3 regions of the Mesorhizobium sp. B2-3-11 genome follow, and region 2 is predicted to be linked to each of the others. Evidence: predicted binding sites of a transcription regulator. Region 2 holds the regulator's gene; each other region holds the start of a gene.
What was found. Region 2 encodes LexA, which represses DNA repair genes until DNA is damaged. Its sites were predicted from a motif close to TGTTCNNNNTGTGTTCNG; they were not measured.

Region 1: a site for LexA is predicted at 1,303-1,320, ahead of recA (recombinase RecA). Genes of this name have one in related genera too.
Region 3: a site for LexA is predicted at 1,977-1,994, ahead of FJ960_RS23030 (DUF3072 domain-containing protein). Genes of this name have one in related genera too.

The regions. Positions count from the first base shown of each region.
Region 1 is NZ_VFVS01000010.1:76,697-79,974, forward strand. Features, by position in the region: gene recA (recombinase RecA) at 145-1,245, opposite strand; gene FJ960_RS15575 (carbohydrate kinase family protein) at 1,549-2,493, shown strand; gene FJ960_RS15580 (pseudouridine-5'-phosphate glycosidase) at 2,551-3,278, shown strand, end outside.
Region 2 is NZ_VFVS01000001.1:458,477-461,754, reverse strand. Features, by position in the region: gene FJ960_RS02465 (ComEC/Rec2 family competence protein) at 1-826, shown strand, start outside; gene lexA (transcriptional repressor LexA) at 820-1,563, opposite strand; gene FJ960_RS02455 (GntR family transcriptional regulator) at 1,971-2,744, opposite strand; gene FJ960_RS02450 (ABC transporter substrate-binding protein) at 2,897-3,278, shown strand, end outside.
Region 3 is NZ_VFVS01000019.1:91-3,368, forward strand. Features, by position in the region: partial or broken gene FJ960_RS23010 (ribonuclease Z) at 1-14, opposite strand, end outside; gene FJ960_RS23015 (YidB family protein) at 307-780, shown strand; gene FJ960_RS23020 (DUF4112 domain-containing protein) at 885-1,055, shown strand; partial or broken gene FJ960_RS23025 (low affinity iron permease family protein) at 1,224-1,602, shown strand; gene FJ960_RS23030 (DUF3072 domain-containing protein) at 1,726-1,941, opposite strand; gene FJ960_RS23040 (DUF1236 domain-containing protein) at 2,810-3,109, opposite strand; gene FJ960_RS30190 (hypothetical protein) at 3,270-3,278, shown strand, end outside.

The DNA of each region.
Region 1 (3,278 bases), on a different contig from region 2:
TCGCGCTTTGCACCGGCACTTACGCAGGCACGCAAACGAAAACCGCCGGCGCGAAGGCCGGCGGTTTGGAACGCGGTACTACAGAACTCTGTTACTTAAGCATCAGATAATAGGCTGGATTTATGGCCAAACTCTGGCGTTGCCCTACATCGCGCCGGCTTCGTCCTCAAAACCATCATCGCCATTGCCCTCTGAGCCACCGTTTTCGAGGAACTTTTCGGCGATCAACCCGGCATTCTGCCTAAGCGCCAGTTCGATCTCGCGCGCGGTGTCGGGATTGTCGCGCAGGAACAGTTTGGCGTTCTCGCGGCCCTGGCCGAGACGCTGCGAATTATAGGAGAACCAGGCGCCCGACTTCTCGACCACACCGGCCTTGACGCCGAGATCGACCAGTTCGCCGGTCTTGGAGACACCCTCGCCATACATGATGTCGAACTCGACCACCTTGAAGGGCGGCGCCAGCTTGTTCTTGACCACCTTGACGCGGGTCTGGTTGCCCACCACCTCGTCGCGATCCTTGACCGAGCCAATGCGGCGGATGTCGAGACGCACCGAGGCGTAGAATTTCAGCGCGTTGCCGCCGGTCGTCGTCTCGGGCGAACCGAACATGACGCCGATCTTCATGCGGATCTGGTTGATGAAGATGACCATGGTGTTGGAGCGCGAGATCGAGGCGGTCAGCTTGCGCAGCGCCTGGCTCATCAGGCGGGCTTGCAGGCCCGGCAAGGAATCGCCCATCTCGCCCTCGATTTCGGCGCGCGGCGTCAGCGCCGCCACCGAATCGACCACCAGCACGTCGATGGCGCCGGAACGCACCAGCGTATCGCAAATCTCCAGCGCCTGCTCGCCGGTGTCGGGCTGCGAGATCAGCAGGTTTTCAAGATCGACGCCGAGTTTGCGGGCGTAAACCGGATCGAGCGCGTGCTCGGCATCGACGAAGGCGCAGATGCCGCCCTTCTTCTGGGCTTCGGCCACGGTATGCAGGGCCAGCGTCGTCTTGCCCGAGCTTTCCGGCCCGTAGATCTCGATGATACGGCCGCGCGGCAGACCGCCGACGCCGAGCGCGATGTCGAGGCCGAGCGACCCGGTCGGCACCGTTTCGATCTCGACGACCTGCTCGTTGGCGCCGAGCCGCATGATCGAGCCCTTGCCGAAAGCCCGCTCGATTTGCGACAGCGCCGCATCCAGAGCCTTTGATTTGTCCACTGCCTTATCCTCTACCAGCCGCAAAGAATTCTGAGCCATGATACATCACCCCTTGGTCGTCAATGAAGGCCGGACAATCCGTAATCCTTGTCAATTTGTACCTTTTTTGTTCTCATTTGGCAAGGGGGTGACAACCAATTGAAAAACAAGCGATATCCTGATTTGTTCTTTTTTTGTCTCGCAAACCCGGGCAGGAACAGGCTCCGCCCGGGCAGGAACAGGCCGCGCATTGGGCCAGACGGCTCGATCGTATCGCCCGGCCGAATCGCCGTCCTGCATGCGAAGCTCTGTCGCGCACTCTAGCGCTTGTGCGGTCCCAACAACAAAGGTCATATCGCCGCCATGGTGGATTCGTTGAAGGTACTGGCCGTGGGCGGTGCCCATATCGACCGGCGTGGCCAGGTGTCCGGCCCCTATGTGCCGGCCGCCTCCAATCCCGGCACGATGCGCGAGGATGTCGGCGGTGGCGTCTTCAATGCGTTGCGCAGCATGGTGCGGCGCGGCCTCTGCGCATCGCTGCTTTCGGTGCGCGGTGGCGATGCGTCAGCCGATACGGTTTCACGGGCCATCGCCGAGGCAGGCATCGCCGATCTTTCGGCGGTGTTCCTCGATCGTGCCACGCCGAGCTACACAGCGCTGATCGATCGCGAGGGCGAATTGATCGTCGGCTTTGCCGACATGGCGCTGTACGACCTGGCTTTTCCCAAGCAGATCAGACGTTCCAAGATACGCCAGGAAGTGGCCGCCGCCGATGCCATCCTGTGCGACGCCAACCTGCCGTCGGCCGCACTGGAGGGGTTGCTGTCGCTCGCCGCCGGCAAACCGGTTTTCGCCATCGCGATTTCGCCAGCCAAGGTGACGCGGCTGATACCGGTGCTCGGCGGGCTGGCCCAACTCTTCATGAACCGACGGGAGGCCGCTGTGCTGGCCGGCGTCAATGCAGGTGTCGGCGAGCAGGAAATGATCGACGGATTGCGGTTCAGCGGCCTTGCCAGCGGCGTGGTCACGGCAGGCAGTGGCCCTGTGCTGGGTTTCGACGGCACGGGCGCCTTTTCGATCCTGCCGCCTGCTCCGAGAAAAGTTGCCGATGTCACCGGCGCCGGCGACGCACTGGCGGGCGCGACGGTCGCGGCACTGCTGCGCGGCCTGCCATTGCGCCAGGCCCTGCGCGAAGGCGTCGCGGCGGCAACGTTGACCATCGAAAGCGCCAATGCGGTGCCCGAATTCACCGCGGCGAGTTTCGCGGAGGCGCTGGCCCTTGTGCCGGATGCCAGGGAAGTGGCATGAGACCGGCAAATCCATAGAGCGCAGTGGATGCGCCGCACTCCGGATTGGAGATCAGAGATGACGCCAGAAACCGCCCGCCCTTTCATCGATATCCACGCACCGGTAGGGCAAGCCCTGGCCGCCGGGCGTCCGGTGGTGGCGCTCGAAAGCACCATCATCACCCATGGCATGCCCTATCCCGACAATGGCGCCATGGCGGCCAATGTCGAGAAGATCATCAGTGACGGCGGCGCGGTGCCGGCGACGATCGCCGTGATTGGCGGCCGCATCAAGATCGGCCTCTCCGACGGCGAGCGCGAATCGCTGGCGATGACGGGTGACGCCATGAAGCTGTCGCGCGCCGATCTCGGCTTCGCCGTCGCGCAAGGCCGCACCGGGGGCACCACGGTCGCAGCGACCATGATCGCGGCTGACATGGTCGGGATAAAAGTATTCGCCACCGGCGGCATCGGCGGCGTGCACAAGGGCGCGGAAAAGAGTTTCGACATCTCGGCCGACCTCGATGAACTGGCGCGCACGCCGGTCATCGTCGTCTCGGCCGGCGCCAAAGCGATCCTCGACATCGAAAAGACGCTGGAAGTGCTGGAGACGCGCGGCGTGCCTGTGGTTGGCCATGGCTGCGAGACGATGCCCGCCTTCTGGTCGCGGCAGTCGCCGTTCCGGGCGCCATTGACCCTGCACAAGCCGGAAGACATCGCGCATTTCTATCAGACGCGCCTGGCTCTGGGTTTGGGCGGCGGCTTGCTGGTTGCCAATCCGGTGCCGGAAAACCACGAAATCCCCGC
Region 2 (3,278 bases):
GCTGATGCCGTTCGGGTTGGATTGGCCGGCTCTCTACCTCATGGGCAAGGGCCTGACAGCGATGATCGCCATATCGGCGTGGATATCGGAGCGCTCTCCGGTCGATGGAGTCGGGCTGATTTCGCAGCAATCCGTGCTGCTGGTCACCGTCGCGTTGGTCATCGCGACGATGGCGACGACGTGGCTCCGGCTCACGGCGGTGCCATTCGCGCTTGCCGGTCTGTTGACTGTGTCGCACACGCGCGCGCCCGATGTGCTGATCTCGGAAGATGCGCGGCTGGTGGCTCTGTCGATCGGCAATGGCGAACTGGCCGTCAACCGGGAACGTCCGAACGAATTCGCAGCCGACAATTGGAAACGCGCTCTGATCTCCGAAACAATCGTCCTACCGGAAATGTTCGAGGAGACGGACGGGCAATTCGATCTTGCCACTCCCACCGACCTGCCGCTGGGATCGCCGTTCTATTGCCGCGAAGGCCTGTGCCTTGCCAGGCACCCTTCCGGCGCGATCATCGCCTATGTCGAGGATCGCAAGAACACCTGGAAGGCCTGCGCCTTCGCCGACCTGATCGTCGTCAATGACGCGACCGCCTATGACACCTGTCATAATCCGCTGGTTCTCGTCGTCACCAAACGCCAGCTCGCCCGCAAGGGGAGTGCCGCCGTTTTCTTCGATCCCCAATCGGCCACGACGCCGGCTGAGATCGAATTCGCCGTCGACGGACCATACCGGCCTTGGCACGAGCAGCGAAAATTCTCACGCGAGGCGAGGGGGCTGGCCCCCTATAAAAAGGCCGACAAGCCCGATGGCAAGCCAGTTCAGTAGCGCCTGATCAGCCCGACGAGCTTGCCCTGCACCTTGACCCGATCCGGTCCGAAGATGCGTGTTTCGTAGGCTGGATTGGCGGCTTCGAGCGCGATCGAGGCGCCCTTGCGACGGAACCGCTTCAGCGTTGCTTCCTCCTCGTCGACCAGCGCCACGATGATTTCGCCCGGACTTGCTGTATCGGCATTGCGGATGATGACCGTGTCGCCGTCGAAGATACCGGCCTCGATCATCGAGTCGCCCTTGACTTCCAGCGCATAGTGCTCGCCGCCCATGATCATGTCCGGCGGCACCGAAATCGAATGCGTCTGATGCTGGATAGCATCGATCGGCACACCGGCGGCGATACGACCCATGACCGGGATGGACACGGCTGAAACCGCATCATCGTCGTTGCCGGCCGCGGCCAGGCGGGAAGGCGCCGTCGCCGGCCTGATCTGGCGGCCGAGACTGCCTTGGCCAAGGCTGCCCTGGATGACGCTTGGCGAGAACTTCTTTGCCGCATTGAGGCCCGGCGCGATCGAGTCCGGCAGCCGCAGCACTTCCAGCGCGCGCGCCCGATTGGGTAGCCGGCGAATAAAGCCGCGTTCCTCCAGCGCCGTGATCAGGCGATGGATGCCCGATTTGGAGGCAAGATCGAGCGCTTCCTTCATTTCGTCGAAGGAGGGCGGTATCCCGCTTTCCTTGAGCCGTTCGTGGATGAACATCAGCAGTTCATGTTGCTTGCGTGTCAGCATGGCGGCCCCCAAGGCATTGAACGAAAGGTCTGACCAGAATCGAAAAAACAAACCCAGAACAAACACTATCCGTTCCAGTTGTGTTCCGCAACCGTTTAAAGTTTAATGAATTTGTTAACGCGTCTGAAGTTTTTTGCCGCGACAGCGGACTGAGGCCGATCCTTTCCACGATCGGCAGGCATTGAAATCGTTTTGGTTAATGGCCTGTGGCCTATCCACTGATGGGCCTTGGCATCAGTCTTTCGGGGGGCTCTTCGCGGGTGGATTGTACAATTTATGGATCCATTATTCGCGGAACGAAACGAAATCAAAACGCCAACGATTGGTAGCTTAGGGGCGGCGATGGACCCAGGCGTTTGGCCCACTCCGGCCAGCGCATGCCAATAGGCGTCGCGCAAGCATTGAAGTCACCCGGAACCCGCTTGCAAGCTGCCGGCGCGGGCGGCGTATTTGGTCGCGCCGCTGTCTTCGCTATGGACATAGACGTGCAGGGTATAGCCGATATGCGCCGTCATCAGCGCCTTGGCCCGCTCGACGTCACGATCGAGTGCAGCTTCCATGATCGCTGTATGGTGTTCGATCGCAATCGCTTCGCACAATGCCTCCATTGCCTCTTCATAACCGTCCTTCAGGCCAGCCGCGGCCCGCAATGTCGGCGCCAGGCCGAGAAAACGATGATGCCGTCGCAGCTGATCGGCGATGGTCGAGCGGAATCGCATGAGCCAATTGGAAGTCGCCGCGCTCAGCAGCGCCACATGGAAAGCTTCGTGGTTCTCGTCCCATTTATCGACGGCCGCATCCGAAGGATCGTCGACCGCGGTCTTGCAACGGGAGAGCCGGTAGTGGGCGGTGACAACGGCATCCTCCCACTCCTTGCCGCCTTTTTCCATCGATTCGAGGAACAGGGGTATCTCGACCACCATCCTGGCGCGTGCCAGGTCCTCCAGTTCGGCCCGCGATACCGGAGCGACGGTAAAACCACGATTGCTGATGGCGGTGACAAGGCGTTCGGCCTCTAGCCGCGACAAGGCTTCGCGCAACGGCGTCCAGCCAACACCATAGGTGCCGCGCAGCGCACTCAGCTTGAGCGGGGCCCCGGGCATGAGGCGCGTCGTCAGGATATCGCGCCGCAACAGCTGATAGGCTGCCTCCGTCTTTGTGGAGATCGTTTGATCCTGCATCGCGGTCCACCCATGGTCTGGCAAAGAAAATTATATATGATGTTGGGGCATGGCAAGAATTATATATAATGTTTGACACGGGCCGGCGGACTGACCATGATCGCCGCAGTAGCCGCGCTGGAAGCGGCGTCGATCAAATCTGGGAGGAAATGATGTTGAAGTCGAAATCCGCTTGGCTGTCGGGTTTGTTCTTGGCCGGCGCATTGGTGGTGAGCGCCGGCAGTGCCGCCGCCGATCAAATCCGCATCGGCATCGCCAATTTTGGCGAGCATCCGCAATTGAACGCCGCCATAGCCGGCTTCAAGAAGGCGCTGACAGACAACGGCTTCGTCGACGGCAAGGACGTCGTCTATACGGAGAGCCATACCAATTTCGATGCATCGCTGGTGCCGCAGATGATCGCAAAGCTGCAGGCCGAGCAGCCCAAGCTGATCTACACCATCACCACGCCGGTCTCCCAAATCGCCAAGAAAGCGCTCGCGGGCTCCGGCATTCCGATCGTCTTTGCCGCGGTCACCGATCCGGTGGCGGCCA
Region 3 (3,278 bases), on a different contig from region 2:
AGCCTGAAGGTCATGCGAGCAGTGTACCTCGCGCGCAACGACACCTGAAAGCGGGCGGGGAGCGTTCGACGGCGAAAGCATCAAACCGGCATTTCGTATCTGGCACTGGTTTTGCAGGATCAGGAGAGCTCCGAGGTCAAAGCCAGGCAACATTCAATCCATAATTTGGTGGTGCGAAACGGCTATCCCACCGTCTTGCCGCCCTCCACCCGACCGGACCTGCGCGCCCCCAAATGTTAGCTGGCCAATTGCGGAACCTTTGGCAGCGCGCGACCTTTTCCATAGTCGAGACCAGAGGAGGAACGAGTGGCAAATCTTGGAAGACTTGCGATCGCTATGCTGGGAGTCCTGGCTTATCAAAACCGCGACAAGATCGCAGAGATGATCCGTGGGGCGGGAGAGCGCGATCCAAACAATCCGCAAGGTGGGATTTTGGACCAGGTGTCCAAGGGCGTTTCCGGTACAGCGCTCGGCGATCTTCTCGACCGTTTTAGAAATGCAGGTGCAGGCGCGAAAGTGGACTCTTGGGTTGGCACCGGGCCGAACGAGCCGATCGAGCCTCACGAGGTGGAAAGGGCCATTGACGTGCAGACGCTGGAAGCTCTTTCGAGGCAGACTGGCCTTTCGCGCGAGGAGCTGATTGCGAGGATCACGAGGGATCTGCCGGATGCCATTAACCAGATGACCCCAAACGGCAACCTGCCAGCTGATCACCAAACGAATGCCTCGGGCGAGCCGACGCTGCTCGATGACGTGCCTTTCCGGCCGACGCAAAGCTAATCAGAGATGGTGGAGGCGGACTTGAAAGGGCAGTGCGCTATCGAGGAGATCGGATCGAGCGAGCAAGGCCAGCCGCCAAGCTATGGACAAGCGAGCAGCCTATTGTGGATCGTCAGACTGCGAATGCAATTGCTGAGCTCGACTTGTTGGCCGTTCTGCTTGATTCACGATGGCGCCTCCCGGCAACGCCAATTCGGTTTGGATTGGATGCCTTAGTGGGCCTAGTGCCAGTACTAGGGGATGCAGCAACCGGTCGGAACCGACCTCATCGTTGATTGTTGATCCCTCAAACACAGTGAGGTTATACGATGTTCAGCAATAATGAGACGCGCATTCTTGAGATTGGACTGTTCGCGGCTGTACCGATCTGTGTTGCTATCGCTGCGCTGGTCGCCCTCTTCACCTTGGCGCAACCTCAAGGAGTACGCGACAGGAACCCCCTCATGAATCACATCCTCTTTCTGACGGCCGACTTCCTTTCGCGCCCACCTGGCTTTTATGTCATGGTTGTAGCGATGGTGCTGTGTACCGCGCTGGTGCCATTCGGCCTGACGAATGCAGTTACCTAGCCCGTCGGTAGCGGCCATCGTGATCACCGGAGTTGTGCTCATTCAAGGCTATCGGGACACCGCCGCCCTTCATGCCAAGCTCGATGAGATCGTCGTTTCGTTGAAAGAGACCAGAAACGATGTTGTCGGGTTAGAGCACGCCGAACCCGAGGAGATCCGGGCAAAGCGAGTGATGCTCGAAGAGGAAGCGACTCAATCGAACGTGCTGCCCCTATCCCGGGACGCGTCCAAGAAGGATCGAACTCGTTCATAGCAGCGTCGCGGTGCATGGGCTAATGGCCTTCTCCGCTTTCGCGGGGCAGTCGCAATCGTCAGCGCCGTCAAAGTGACACGCTGCGCCGTCTCCAGCATTGAACGGCTAGCGCGGGAGGTTCGGTTAGAGTTTCAGCTTAGCCCTTAACGCATCGATGCGCTTGGATGCCTCGGCCTTACTAAGCCCTTGTTCGAAGCTCGCGGCGTCATCGGCCTGCTCACTCAGGGTCTTCAAGTATGAGGCTTGCGATGGCGTCATTGGATCGTCTCCACTAACCCATTCATCAGGGTCCTTGTCGATATTGGCTGAAACATCAGCATTGTCGTTTAGGTTCTGCATTTGAGGTCTCCTGTCTGAGCAGGAGAGAATGTCTCTGATCTCCTTTTGTTCCGTAAGGGAATTGTCACGAGCCGCGGTTCATCGACCCCCGTCGACAAGATTGTCAGCCCTGAGGGGCGCGCTGGATGGGCGGCGATCAATCCATGCATTCATCGACGGCGTCGGCAATTCCTACCCGCGCTTCCGCAAGCCTCATTGGCAGAGGGGTGCTCGGCCTGATTGGGGCCACGGAGACTTGCGATTTCACGCAACCAAGTCAGTTTGCCGGCATTAATATCAGGAACGCGCCGGAGGAGGTCTATGCTACACTATAGCGTGCCCCGGGAATTTGAGATCGGTGACGAGGTCACCTTGACGGGTACGGTTAGCACGATGCTGCCTAGCGGACGCGCCAAAGTAAACATTCCATCGTATGACCGACCCTATTCGGTTGACCCTCCACCTAAAACCCGCGCTGGAGATAAGGTCGTTCTTGTTGGAGACATCATCCGCATCGATCGCAAAGCCGACAAGTTGACGGTGCGGACTGACTGCGGCGGCGTGATCACCGTCGGACGCTCGGCGATTACCAGGCTGAGAAAGCACCGGTCTTCACCCCCCTGACGCTCACCGCCGGAGCGCGCCCACAATGGTCTGCGGCGCAACTCGACAGGTGGTTAACAGTGAGCGGCGCTTCTGCCGAACCGGTGAACGCGTGGTCGGCATGCTGTGAAGGCGGGATATCGGAATGGGGAGGAAGTTGACAGCATTTGCGGTCATGGTCGATGCTGTCGCCAACCTCGTCTATGCGAGACGCTCACTAAGATCGCCATTTCTGAATCGGTACAGCCCGTCGCCCCAATCAGCGACGGGCCTACCCGCACTTTGGTCAGTTATAGACCTTGATGATCTTGCGGGTGCCCGGGTCCACGAGAACTGTCCGGTTGTGGACCACGACATAGCGGTACTTGACGTTGGGAACTTCGCGAAGCTCGACGGTGTCGGGAAGCGCGGCGCCGACGCTGAGTTCGACCCCGGGGACTTCCACGGACGCGAGGGGCTGCTTGTGCACGTACTCCTGAATGACCGTGTCCTGTTCAGGCGCGATAACGACGTCCTGGGCTGCAGCGATGCCGACACCGGCAAGGAGCAGAAACGAAGCAGCGGCGGCGGTGAAATGCATTCTCATGTGACAGCCTTCCTGTGAGCTCGGGCATAATCGCCCTGGACCGAACGTGTCCGAATCCGAAACGTTCCGAGCCCGTACCTAGGTCCGATTTGCATCCCGGACTTTGGGCTTGGAATGATGCTGAAAAGGTCTGCGTTCAGCAAAATCGAGGAACCGTCACATGACCGGC